Gemmata obscuriglobus: one gene and its partner. The protein of the gene in region 1 interacts with the protein of each later gene in a pairwise test. Links are inferred from orthologs where the notes say so. Each region holds a gene or a part of one and is shown on either strand. Other genes may lie near its edges. The genes, in order: GobsT_RS36340 and GobsT_RS29920.

What was found.
Region 2: the proteins of GobsT_RS36340 (region 1) and GobsT_RS29920 interact in binary tests that used the Escherichia coli proteins (3 or more experiments, as listed by UniProt). The link is inferred for Gemmata obscuriglobus from one-to-one orthologs.

What each region holds. Positions count from the first base shown.
Region 1 is NZ_CP042911.1:8,762,575-8,769,038, forward strand. The notes cover bases 2,136-4,998. They hold GobsT_RS36340 (pyridoxal phosphate-dependent aminotransferase), read left to right. Parts: upstream 2,136-2,889; coding sequence 2,890-4,107; downstream 4,108-4,998. Other genes in these bases: GobsT_RS36335 (sensor histidine kinase), read left to right, coding at 2,136-2,671; arsB (ACR3 family arsenite efflux transporter), read right to left, coding at 4,265-4,998. Outside these bases: GobsT_RS36330 (hypothetical protein), read right to left, coding at 1-1,106; more of GobsT_RS36335, read left to right, coding at 1,307-2,135; more of arsB, read right to left, coding at 4,999-5,371; GobsT_RS36350 (arsenate reductase ArsC), read right to left, coding at 5,446-5,841; GobsT_RS36355 (ArsR/SmtB family transcription factor), read right to left, coding at 6,001-6,408. UniProt on the Escherichia coli protein: Shows aminotransferase activity with methionine and histidine as substrates, and to a lesser extent also with phenylalanine.
Region 2 is NZ_CP042911.1:7,250,011-7,256,610, reverse strand. The notes cover bases 1,793-4,791. They hold GobsT_RS29920 (cytochrome c oxidase subunit I), read left to right. Parts: upstream 1,793-2,411; coding sequence 2,412-4,172; downstream 4,173-4,791. Other genes in these bases: GobsT_RS38275 (cytochrome c oxidase subunit 3), read left to right, coding at 4,162-4,791; coxB (cytochrome c oxidase subunit II), read left to right, coding at 1,793-2,411. Outside these bases: GobsT_RS29935 (hypothetical protein), read left to right, coding at 1-175; GobsT_RS29930 (SCO family protein), read left to right, coding at 172-1,320; more of coxB, read left to right, coding at 1,317-1,792; more of GobsT_RS38275, read left to right, coding at 4,792-4,968; GobsT_RS29910 (cytochrome C oxidase subunit IV family protein), read left to right, coding at 5,096-5,437; GobsT_RS29905 (c-type cytochrome), read left to right, coding at 5,459-6,600. UniProt on the Escherichia coli protein: Cytochrome bo(3) ubiquinol oxidase is the terminal enzyme in the aerobic respiratory chain of E.coli that predominates when cells are grown at high aeration.

The DNA of each region.
Region 1 (6,464 bases):
GCCTGGTTCAGGAACTGCCGCACGCCGGCGAACGGCTGCTTGCGCTTCTCGGCCTCGGCCCGCAGCCGCTCGCCGTGCGCCCCCGGGAGCTGCTTCAGGAGCCGCTGGTAGAACGCGTCCCGGTACCGCGCGATGCGCGGGACGAGCCGGGAGAGCGTGACGGTGGAGTCGTGGAAGTTCGGCCCCGCCCCGCTCACCCCCGCACCCATCAGGATGGTGCCGGCGAGCACCGCCGCCGCCTCGAACAGGCGCTCGCCCTTTTCGGTGCTGCCGGGGGTGACGCCCGGCGTGACCCAGGTGAGCAGGGTGTCCAGGGTCATCTGCCGCAGCACGAACCGGCGGAAGTACCCGGCGCCGTCGATGGTGTGCGGGTCCCACTCGCCGAACAGCACGTTGGGCCGCTTGTTCACCGGGTGGAAGTGGTCGTGCGCCCGCGGGTCGAACGCCAGCTCGTCGAGCCGCTTCGGGTCGAAGCTGGCCTCCTCGAGCAGCGCCGGGTCGGTCTCCTCCAGCAGCTTGAGCGCGGGCCGGACGATGTCGGCGTAGGCGCCCGGGGCGACCCCGGCGCCGGCCAGGGCCAGCGGCACCGGGCGCACCTTCTCGTGGGGGTAGTACTCGGTGTTCGGCCGGGTCTCGAGGATCGCGATCGGGCGGTACCCGACGTAGTCGTTGAGCGCGTTGAGCGCGCCGGCGACGACCCGGTCGGGCTCGTCCCACGGGCCGCCCTGTTTGAGCACCGCCTCGCAGCAGCGGGCGAGGAAGAACGGCCCGAACAGGGTCGCGTCCGGCTGGTGGGCGAGCTGGTCGGCGTGGTGCGCGCGGTACGCCGCGGGCAGCCGCACGAGCGCGGCGTCGAGCGCGGCGCGGGCCTGGGCGGGGTCGCGGAACGCGGCCGACCCGCCGGCCTCCAAGGCGCCGAGTTCGTGGGTGAGCCAGGCCATGAGCGTGCGCCACGGCGCCGCGTCCCCGCTCTCGAAGAGGCGGGCCCCGGCGTCGGCGAACCCCTTCTGGAACCGCGGATCCGGTCGCCCGTCGGAGAAGTTCAGGTAGCCGAGCAGTTTGGCCGGGTCGGTTCTGCGGGACAGTTCGTGAAAGATGCCGTCCATCCGCCGTGCGTTCCTTACTCAGTCGGGCCGGGGCCAGCGCCCCGGAACTCTACCAGCATAAAACAACATCGCGGGGCGCGAAAGCCCCGAAGCGTGCCAATGTGGCGCCGAGTGGTCCATTCTACGCACCGCACGGGCACCCGCGCGGTTCGTCCGGTTCTCCGGCCGAAGCGGGTGCCCGGAACCGGAACCGTGCCCCGATGCGCCTGTCGCTCCGCTACCGGCTGCTGCTCCCCCTGGCGCTGCTCCTCGTCGGGGACGCGGCGGCGACCGCGTGGGCGGCGGCGCACGCGGCCCGGCACGCCGAGCGGCAGCTCGCGCAGCAGCAGTGGGCCATCGTCCGCACCCTCGACGAGCCCCGCAGCACGTTCCCCCTCACCCGGCCCGTGCTGGAGCAGATGCGCGGGTTCTCCGGGGCGCACTTCATGTTCGTCCCGGCCGGCGAGCTGCCGCGCGAAACGGTTTCCACGTTCGGCGAGCCGCAACCGCCCCCGACGGGCGTCCCCCGGGCGGTCCCCGCGACCGCCGCGGACGGCCCGCAGCTCGGGCCGTCCGTGGTGGTCGCGGGGGAGGAGTACCGGTGCCTGCGGGTCGCGCTGCGCGAGCAGCCCCAGCCCCGGCGCGGGGACCTCTATATTTTTTTCCCCGAATCGTTGCGCCGCTCCGCGGTCGCCGACGCCGTCCGCCCGCTGGTGTTCCTGGGCGGCGCGGGGGTGGTCGCGGTGGTGCTCGCGTTCGCGTTCGGGTCGCGCCTGGTGCGCCGGGTCCGCGCCCTCGGCGCCCGCACCCGGCCCATCGCGGCGGGCGACTTCCGCCCGGTGCCTCTGAGCGGCCCCGACGACGAGCTGCGCGACCTCGGCGCCGCCGTCAACGAGATGGCCCGGCGCCTGGCGGCCTTTCAGGAGGAGTTCCAGCGCACCGAGCGGCTCCAGGTGCTGGGCCAGTTCTCGGGGGGGCTCGCGCACCAGCTCCGCAACGCCGCGGCGGGCGCGAAGCTCGCGGTGGAGCTGTTCCTCGCGGAGAACCCCGGCGCCGACCCCGAGCCCCTCCGGGTGGCCCTCCGGCAACTGGCCCGCATCGAATCGAACCTGCGCCAGTTCCTCGCGCTCGGGAAGCCGCCCCAAGCGGAACGCAAGGCGTGCGACCTCGGGGAACTCATCGGCCAGTCCGTGAGCCTGCTGAAGCCCCAGTGCCAGCACGCGGGCACGACCATCGAGTGGGAGCCGGCCGCCGAGCCGGTGGTCGTGACGGGCGACCCGACGCAGCTCGCGCACCTGTTCGGGAACGTCATCGGGAACGCGGTCGAGGCCGCCGGCCCCGGCGGGGCGGTGCGCGTCCGACTGACCCGCGCGTCCGGCGCGGCGCGCGTCGAGGTGAGCGACACGGGACCGGGGCCGCCCCCGGCGATTGCGGAGAAGCTGTTCGACCCGTTCGTGACCGGCAAGGAGCAGGGCATCGGCCTGGGGCTGGCGGTGGCGAAGCAGTCCGCCGACGCGCACGGCGGGCGCGTTGCGTGGGCGCGGGCGGGCGACCGCACCGTGTTCACGATCGAGTTGCCGGGATAGCCCCGCTCCGGCGCGGGCGGAAACGGCTGGCGGTCGCGGCGCCGAACCGCTGGCCGACTCCGGCTTTCCGGACGGCCCGCGCAGTGCGGCCGGTGGCCCGGAAGCCTTATCGGCCCGCGGTCGCGGCTTACTCTGTCAGCTCCCACCGGCACGGGAGCCGATACCAGTTGAGTGAGGCGCCCGGTCGCGCCTCGCACCACCACGCAACGAAGGTCCACATGCTCGCGAGCCGCGTTCAGCACTTCTCCGAGTCCGTGATCCGCGAGACGAGCCGGATCGCCCAGCGGTACGGGGCCATCAACCTGGGCCAGGGGATGCCCGACTTCGACCCGCCGGACGAAATCAAAGAGGCGGCGTGCCGCGCCATCCGCGACGGGTTCAATCAGTACGCCGTGACGTGGGGGATCGCGCCGCTCCGGCAGGCGATCGCGGCCAAGATGCGGGCCTTTAACGGGCTCCCGTGGGCGGACCCCGACGAGCACGTCACGGTGTGCTGCGGCGCGACCGAGTGTATGATGGCCACCATGCTGGCCCTCGTCGACCCGGGCGACGAGGTGGTGATCTTCCAGCCGTTCTACGAGAACTACGGGCCGGACGCGAAGCTCACCGGGGCCACCCCGAAGTGGGTGCCGCTCCGCGCCCCGGCGTGGAGCGGCGGTGACGCTCGGGCTTCCGGGCGACCGGCCGCGCGGGACACGTGGGGCTTCGATCCGGACGAGTTGCGGGCGGCGTTCTCCCCGAGAACCAAAGCCGTCATCATCAACACCCCGAACAACCCCACGGGCAAGGTGTTCAACCGCGCGGAACTCGAGACGATCGCGGGCCTGTGCCGGGAGTTCGACGCGGTCGCGATTTCCGACGAGATCTACGAGTACATCAACTTCACCGACCGGCCGCACGTCAGCATCGCCTCGCTGCCCGGCATGGCGGAGCGCACGGTCACGATCAGCGGGCTGTCGAAGACGTTCAGCGCAACCGGGTGGCGGTTGGGGTACTGCGTCGCGCCGGCGGCGATCACGGCCGGGATTCGCAAGGCCCACGACTTCCTGACGGTCGGCGCACCGCACCCGCTCCAGGTGGCCGGGGCCGCGGCGCTGGGGCTGCCGCAGTCGTACTTCGACGGGCTCCGGGAGCACTACCGGCACCGCCGCGACCTGTTCCTGCCGTACCTGGAGCGGGCCGGGTTCGGGGCGCTGCCGCCCGACGGGGCGTACTACGTCATGGCCGATTTCTCCGCGCTGAGCGACCTCGACGACGTGTCGTTCGTTCGGCGGATGATCGAAACGGTCGGCGTGGCCGGTGTGCCCGGGAGCAGCTTCCACGACCCGAAGGAGTTAGGCCGGAAGTTGGTCCGGTTCATGTTCGCCAAGCGCGACGAGACGCTGCACGCGGCCGGCGAACGGTTGCTCGGGCTGCGCGAGAAGCTAACCGATTAACTCCACCGCGGTCGCGCGAGTTGTCCGCGGAGCGCGGCGCGCGATCGGCCTAAGGGTTAGGCGAAACGCCAACGTAGCAAACGCGTTCGGCAGCCTTGGATTCGCGGCACCTGGCGCGCGTCGGTCACCTTCACACCGCGCTGGACCAAGTTCGGTATCAGTGCCGGTGCGGTTCCGCTGAGGCGAACCAGCCGCGTGTTCGGTTGCACGCGGCGCACACCGACAGCATCACCGGCACCTCGACCAGCACCCCGACCACGGTCGCCAGCGCCGCCCCCGAGCCCGGGCCGTACAACGCGATGGCGGTCGCGACAGCCAGCTCGAAGAAGTTACTCGCCCCGATCAGCGCACCAGGCGCGGCGATGTTATGCGGCACCTTGAACAACCACATCAGCCCGTAGGCGAGCGACGCGTTACCGTACACCTGAATCAGGATCGGAACGGCGATCAACGCGACGTGGAGCGGGTGCGCGAGAATGTTATTCGCCTGAAACGCAAAGATGAGCACCAGCGTGCCGAGCAGGGCCGTCACCGCGAGCGGCTGAAACCGGGGCAGCAGTGTACCCTCGAACCACTCCTTACCGCGTGCCCGAACGAGCGCGACGCGAGCGACCGCGCCGGCGGCGAGTGGCACCACGATGAACACCGCCACGGCGGTCAGCAGCACCTGAAACGGCACGGCCAACCCGGACACGCCGACCAGCAGCCCGATAACGGGAGCGAACAGCACCAGCATGACGAGGTCGTTCACCGCCACTTGCACGAGCGTGTATGCCGGGTCACCGTCGGTCAGGTAACTCCACACGAACACCATCGCCGTACAAGGGGCGGCGGCCAAGATGATGACACCGGCGGTGTACTGCTTCGCCAACTCTTCGCCGATGAGCGGCAGGAACAGCACCTGGAAAAACAGCCACCCCAGCGCGAACATGCTGAACGGCTTCACCGCCCAGTTCACGAACAGTGTGACGGCCAGCCCCTTCGGCCGGCGGGCGACGCCGGCGAGAGACGAAAAGTCGATCTTCATCATCATGGGCACGATCATCAGCCAGATCAGCACCGCGATCGGCGCGTTGATCTGGCTGCCGGACCCGAACTCTAATCCGCGCAGCCCGTCGGTCACGGCCGGCAGGATGCGCCCCAGCAGCACGCCGACGGCCATGCACAGCACGACCCAAACGGTCAGATAGCGTTCGAACGCGCCGAGCCGCTTCGGGCCGGCCGCGATAGGCGCCGGCAGGGGGGGCGTTTCCGCAGTCGTCATGCGTGCTCCGGAGGCGTGCGAAACAAGATCCAGAGTTCAAAGTTGGGGACCGGTTCCGTCAGCTAGGCAGTGTGTCAGAGCGAGGCGAGTAGGTCCTTCACCTTGCGCTCGATGAGGTCGCGAACCTCGCGGTACCGCTCGGGCGGCATCTCCTTGGGGTCGGGAATCTGCCACTCCTCACGCCGCCCGGCGCGGACGTGCGGGCACTCGTCGCCGCAGCCCATCGTGACGGCCACGTCGATGTTCTGGCCGTTGAAGTCGGCGAGCGACTTCGAGGTGTGGGTCGTGAGGTCGTACCCGACCTCCTTCATGAACTCGACCGCGCGGGGGTTCACCCGACCCGACGGCCGCGAGCCGGCGCTGCTCGCCTCCACGCCGGCCCCGCCGTGGAGGCGGGCAAACGCCTCGGCCATCTGGCTGCGGTTGGAGTTCTCCACACACACGAACAGCACACGCTTCTGCCCCGCCATGACGCCCCCTGCGGAAACAATTATCCCACCTACACACGTCAACCAGTCCATACACCCGCTCACGGCCCCTTGACTGCCGCACGGCACCGCCCGGATGCCCGCGTGCTCTCCGCTCAGCCCACGCGCCGCGACGCCCCGTACGTTTCGCGCACGACCGCTTCAATCTTCGACACGACACGCCGCCGAAGCGGCCGAATCGCCACCCTCTTCCATCAGGCAAAGGGCGAGATCCAAAAGAGGGGCGACGCACCCGTTGACCACGCGGTAGAACACGTTGTTACCGTCCCGACGGGCGGCAATCATGCCTGTGTCGGAGAGCCTGACGAGTTGATTTGAGACCGCCTGCGGCTTCATCCCGAGAGCTTTGGCCAGATCGGTCACGTTGGCCTCGCCGCTGCGGACGATGTGATGAAGCAAACGGACGCGCGTGTCGTTGCCAAGCAATTTGAACAGCCCCGCCACTTTCACGCCCTGAACGAATGAAAGAAGGGGCCGGCTCTTCAAGCCAGAACGTGGCGGACAACAATTCTCCGTGACCTCGGTTTTGGTCTGGTGTTTTTGTTGCAATTGTGGTCCCCCTTACACCCCATTTATACACGACATCGTGTATTGGTGACAAGGGC
Region 2 (6,600 bases), 1.5 Mb from region 1 along the record:
CAAGTCGTCCGCCCCGCCGATCCCGGCGGACGCTTCCGTCACCGCGGTGACCGGGGCGAACGCGGGCCGCGGGTTCGGCAAGGCCGAAGCGGTGTCGCCGAAGCTGCCCGAAGTGGCGGCCCCGAAGAAGGACGCGCCCGCCCCGCCCAAGGACGCCAAGGGAGGCAAGTCGTGATTCGCGGTTCGCGATTCTCGCCCGTTGCCGTACTCGCGGCTCTCGCGGTTGTGTGCGTGCTGCCGGTGCCGGCTGCGGCCGGTCCCGACGGCGTCGTGCCCGATCACGACCGGCCGCGGAGCAACAAGTACGAGGCGCGGATCGACGAAATGATCGGCGCCCAGGTGCCGCTCGAGGTCGCGTTCCGCGACGAGGGCGACAAACCGGTCACCCTGCGCGAGTGCATCGGCGGCAAGCCCACGATTCTGGTGCCGGTCTACTACCGGTGCCCGATGCTGTGCAGCGAAGTGCTGAACGGCCTGGTAAAGGCTCTTCGCGACATGCGGGAGAAGCACAACTACCTCGTCGGTCAGCAGTTCAACGTCGTCACGGTGAGCATGGACCCGAAGGAGCACGGCGGGCTGGCGACGGAGAAGAAGGCCGCCTACGTGGGCGAGTACGGCGACGAACGGGCCGCGAACGGGTGGCGGTTCCTGACCGGCACCAAGGACGCGGTCCAGGTGCTGCTCGACGGCGTCGGGTATCGGTTCGAGTTCGACAAGATGCTGAAGGAGTACAACCACCCCAGCGCGCTCATCATCCTGTCCCCGGAGGGGAAGGTGACGCGGTACTTCTACGGCATCGGTTACGACAAAGAGTACCCGGTTGAAGGCCCCGAGGTGGTCGGCCCGAACGGTAAGACGACCCAGCCGACGACCACCCTGAGGCTGTCGCTGCTCGAAGCGGCCGACGGGAAGGGCGGGTCCCTCGCCGAACGGGTGCTGATGCTGTGCTACCGGTACGACCGGCTGCACCAGGGGTACTCGCTGAACGTGCTGCGGGTGGTCCAGCTCGGCGGCATCGTGACGCTGGTGCTGGTCGTCGGCGGGGTGTTCCTGGCGCTGAACCGCGAGAAACTGCTCGGCGTGTTCCTCCGCGACGCCGTGCCTTACGTACTGGGCCTGATCGTTATGCCGTTCTTCGGGCTGGTCGCGCTCATTGTCGCGTCGCCCGACGCGGCCCTGAAACTGTCTCCGAAATTGTTGGTGCCGTACTACGTCGTTGCGGGCGGCGCGCTGTACGCCTGGCACCGCTCGCGGGCGCGGCTCGCCGCGGCAGCGCCGGGCGGCTCGAATCCCACACTGCCCCCCGAGGGGACCGCATGAACCTGTTGCCGTTAGTTCCCGAGCGGGCCTCCACGCTGGCGGACCAGTTCGAGTTCCTGTTCTGGTACATGTCCATCACGATGGGCCTGGTGGGGCTCGGCGTGTACGCCGCGCTCGCGTACTTCTGCGTCCGCTACCGCCGCGGGCAGGGGACCGGCTCCACGCCGCGCATCCTCGGCTCCACCCGGCTCGAGCTGACCTGGACGATCATCCCGCTGTTCGTGTTCCTCACCTTCTACGCCTGGGGCGTGATGGTGTACGACCACCACACCCACGCGCCGGCCGACGCCGAAGAGGTGTTCATCATCGGCAAGCAGTGGATGTGGAAGGCCCAGTACGCGAACGGCCAGCGGGTCATCATCGGCGGGAACCCCCGCAACATGACCGAAGCCGAGCGCAACTCGATCGGCAAGCTCGTGCTGCCGATCAACCGCCCGGTGAAGCTGACCCTGACGTCCGAGGACGTGATCCACGACTTCGGGGTGCCCGCGTTCCGCTCGAAGGTGGACGTGCTGCCCGGCCGGTACACGAGCGTGTGGTACCAGCCCACCAAGCTCGGCGAGTACCACATTTACTGCGACCAGTATTGCGGCACGTGGCACTCGCTGATGGTCGGCAAGATCGCGGTGGTGCAGGAGGACGAGTACCGGAAGTTCTTGCAGGGCTACGAGCCGCTGCAGGGCTCCGACAACCCGGTGGACGGGTCGCTCGCCCAGCAGGGCCAGCAGCTCTTCCTCAAGCTCCAGTGCATCAACTGCCACAGCGCCGACGCCAAGGCCCGGGCGCCGGTGCTGGAGGGGCTGTACGGCAGCACCGTCCCGCTCGCCGGGGGCGGCAAAGAGGTCGCCGACGACCACTACATCATCGAGTCGATCCGCCGCCCGCGCCTGAAGCAGGTCGAGGGGTGGGAGAAGATCATGCCGGCGTACGACGAGAGCCAGGTGTCGGCCGACGAGATGAACGCCCTGGTGGCGTACATTCGCAAGCTGGGCCGAGGCCAGACGCCGAAGAACAACCAGCAGTTCCCGCCGCCCGTCGGGGCCCCGACCACGCCGACCGAACGCGGAACGACCTCGCCGGAGAAGAAGTAAATGAGCACCGTCGTAACGCACCGCGGGCCGGCCGCGGCCCCGGTCCCGCCGGAGCCGGCGGAGCAGCCGGTCAACTACCTGAACGTGTCCCACACCATCTGGTCGTGGCTGTTCACCGTCGACCACAAGCGGATCGGGATCCTGTACCTGATCTCGATCTCGGTGTTCTTCGCACTCGGCGGGTTCTTCGCGGCCCTGATCCGCGCGAACCTGGTCACCCCGACCGGGGCGATCATGACCGAGGACGCCTACAACCGGGCGTTCACCGCGCACGGGGTGCTGATGCTGTTCTTCTTCCTCATCCCGGCCGTGCCGGCGGTGATGGGGAACTTCTTCATCCCGCTCATGGTCGGGGCGAAGGACCTGGCGTTCCCGAAGCTGAACATCGCGAGCTGGTACGTGTTCATGATCGGGGCCACGTGCTCCGCGTGGGCCGTGCTCGCGGGCGGCATCGACACCGGCTGGACCCTGTACCCGCCGTACAGCACCCGCGCGGCGCAGTCGGTGGTCATCCCCGGCGTGATGGGCGCGTTCATCTCGGGCTTCAGCTCGATCATGACCGGGCTGAACGTCATGGTGACCGTCCACAAGATGCGGGCGCCCGGCCTGACGTGGGGCCGGCTGCCGCTGTTCGTGTGGTCGCTGTACGCGACCAGCCTGATCCAGCTCCTCGCGACGCCCGTCGTGGCGATCTCGCTGGTGCTGCTCATGGTCGAGCGGGCCTGGGGCATCGGGATCTTCGACCCGAGCATCGGCGGCGACCCGCTGCTGTTCCAGCACCTGTTCTGGTTCTACAGCCACCCGGCCGTGTACATCATGATCCTGCCGGGGATGGGCGTGGTGAGCGAGATCCTCACCTGCTTCAGCCGCAAGAACATCTTCGGGTACCACGCGGTGGCGTGGTCCAGCATGGGCATCGCGGTGGTCGGCTTCCTGCTGTGGGCGCACCACATGTTCGTCGCGGGGATCAGCTTCTACGCGGCGCTGCTGTTCAGCCTGCTCAGCATGCTCGTGGCCGTGCCGTCGGCCATCAAGGTGTTCAACTGGGTGGCGACCCTGTACCGCGGGTCGATCACGTTCCACGCGCCGATGCTGCTGTCGATCGGGTTCCTGGTGCTGTTCACCATCGGCGGGCTCACGGGCCTGTTCCTGGCGACGCTGGGCACCGACATCCACCTGCACGACACCTACTTCGTCGTGGCCCACTTCCACTTCGTGATGGTGGGCGGGATGGTGCTGGCGTACATGGCCGCGGTCCACTTCTGGTGGCCGAAGATGACCGGCCGGATGTACTCCGACTGGTGGAGCCGGGTCGCCTCGATCATCATCATCGTCGGGTTCTTCCTCACGTTCATCCCGCAGTTCGTGATGGGCTACCACGGGATGCCGCGGCGGTACCCGAACTACCCGGCCGAGTTCCAGTTCTACCACGTGATGTCCACCGCGGGCTCCAGCATCCTGGGCCTGGGGTACCTGCTGCCGGCGATCTACCTGCCGCTGTCGCTGTTCTTCGGGAAGAAGGCCGGCGCGAACCCGTGGAGCGCCACGGGGCTGGAGTGGCAGACGCAGAGCCCGCCGACGGTGCACAACTTCGACGCCACGCCGGTCGTGGTGTGCGGGCCGTACGAGTACGCGATCGGCGTTGACCAGATGGGGCGCGGGCTGCCGGAGCCTCCCGGCTCGATCGACGATCCGGCGCATCGGAGCGGCACCACCGGGCCCGAAGGCCCCATGAAGAAGGAGACCGAAGTTGTCGGCTAGCACCCACTCACCGGTGCTCAAGCACCACTTCGAGGATCTCGGCCAGCAGCACGCGTGCGAGCGGCTGGGGATCTGGATGTTCCTGACGACGGAGATCCTGTTCTTCGGCGGGCTGTTCGCGGCGTACACCGTTTACCGGATGTACTATCCGGCGGAGTTCGTGTTCGCGAGCTCGTACCTGAACCGGACCTTCGCGACCGTGAACACCATGCTGCTGATCACCAGCAGCTTGACGATCACGCTGGCGATCCGCTCGGCCAAGCTGGGCGACCGCGCGGCGGTGATCCGGAACCTGCTCATCACCGCGGCGCTGGCGTCCGCGTTCATGGTGGTGAAGGGGTTCGAGTACAACAACGACTTCGAGGAGCGTTACGTCGCCGGGGCGCCGTTCCGGGTCGAGTACGACAAGGCTGTGACCAAGCTCGCTCCGCTGAGCGACGCGGACGCCGCTAAGTTCGTAAAGGACAACCACGCGAACAAGCACCCCGAGATCCAGCACTGGGCGGCGCAACTCGCCCTGCACAACCGCGAGGGCGTGGGCCACGGCGCGCTGGACCCGGGCAAGGTGCAACTGTTCCTGTGCTTCTACTACATCATGACGGGCATCCACGGCATCCACATCATCATCGGGATCGGGTGCATCCTGTGGGTGGCGTGGGAGGCGTGGCGCGGGACCGTGCCGCCGGAGAACTACAGCACCGTCGAGGTGGTGAGCCTCTACTGGCACTTGGTCGACGCGATCTGGCTGTTCCTGATGCCGCTGCTGTACCTGGCCGGCGCCGGGGCGCACCACTAACGCTCCGATGTCGATTGGGGGGACAAGGCTCTGCGCAGTCCCCCCTCCGTAAGCCGCCCAGCAGCGGGACCGCGCAGAGCCTTGTTCCGCCTCACAACACGCACGCGATCCCGACCGGGGTTCTTCAATGTCGCACCCGAACACGTCCGCCGACCCGAGCGACCCGCACGGCATCCGCGCCAGCGCGGACGGCACCGGACTCCTGCTGACCGTTTTCGCCGCCGTGGTGGCGCTCTCGCTCGCGAACATCGGCCTCTCGACCAGCATCGGGCCGGGCAAGTTCACGCTGCCGATGCAGTTGCTGATCGGCACCATCCAGGCCGGCCTGGTGGCATACTACTTCATGCACCTCCGGCACGGCGACAAGGTGGTGATCCTCACCGCGCTGTCCTCGCTGTTCTGGATGGGGATCATGTTCGTCCTGTTCCTGGGCGACTACATGACCCGCCAGTATGTTGTGACCGGCTGACGCCGGAAGGACCGGATTCCGATGACGGCTCGACACACGGGGCGGGGGCGGTTTCGGGTCGCGGCACGTGCCGCGCTGCCCGTGGCGGCCCTCGCCCCGGTGCTTTTAATCGCCCTCACCGCCGGTTGCGGGAAACAACCCGAGTACCCACCGAACTTCACGTTCCCTTCGCGCGCCGACCGGCTCGTGCTGAAACTGCCGGACAAACCCGCGGCGGCGGTCAACGACCCGAATCGTCGCAACGACGAGATCGCCGCTCTTGATTCGTTGGGCGGCAAAACCGCGGACCCGGTCGGGCTCCCGGCTGACGAGCGGGCGAAGGTCGAGGCGTTCCTCAAGACCACGTTCGGCACGCCCGCGGCCCCGACGGTTGTAGCCGAGGGTGAAGCCGTGGCCCGCCTCAAACTGACGGCCGCGCACCTCGCCGAAGGTGGCAAGCTGTTCCGTGCGAAGTGTCAGCAGTGTCACAACCTTGCGGGCGATGGTCGAGGGACATCCAGCGCGACGATCCCGTTCCCCCGAGACTACCGCCAAGGCGTCTTCAAGTTCGTGACGGGCAACGCGAGCGGGAAGCCACGCCGCGCCGATCTCGTTCGCGTGATCACGGACGGGCTCGCGGCCACGCCGATGCCGTCGTTCGCCCGGCTTCATGAGGGCGAGCGGGACCTGTTGGCCGGATACGTTACGTACCTCGCGGTGCGCGGGCAGGTCGAGTTCGAGGGGCTCCGGGCTTTAGCGGAGGGGCGTGCGGACGATCACGCGGCGCGCGTCAAAACCGTGCTCGCAGAGTGGGAGCAGGCCGAAGCGGCGGCGGCACTGCCCGCCGAACCGGACGACGGGGAACCCGGCGCGCCGAAGTATCAGGAGGCGGTTCGGCGCGGGCTCGCGCTGTTCACCGCGAAGGCGGACAATTCGTGCGTGAGCTGCCACGGCGAGTTCGGACGCAAACCGGTTCTGCGATACGAGGTGTGGGGCACGGTTGCCAAGCCGGCGAACCTCACCGACACGACGCTGAAGGCCGGTTCCCGGCCCGAGGACGTGTTCGCCCGCGTTCGGTTCGGCGTCCCGGCCGTTGGGATGCCGGCGCACCCGGAATACACCGACCGGCAGGTGTGGGATCTGGTGCGGCTCGTGCGGTCATTACCGTACCCGGGCAAGCTGCC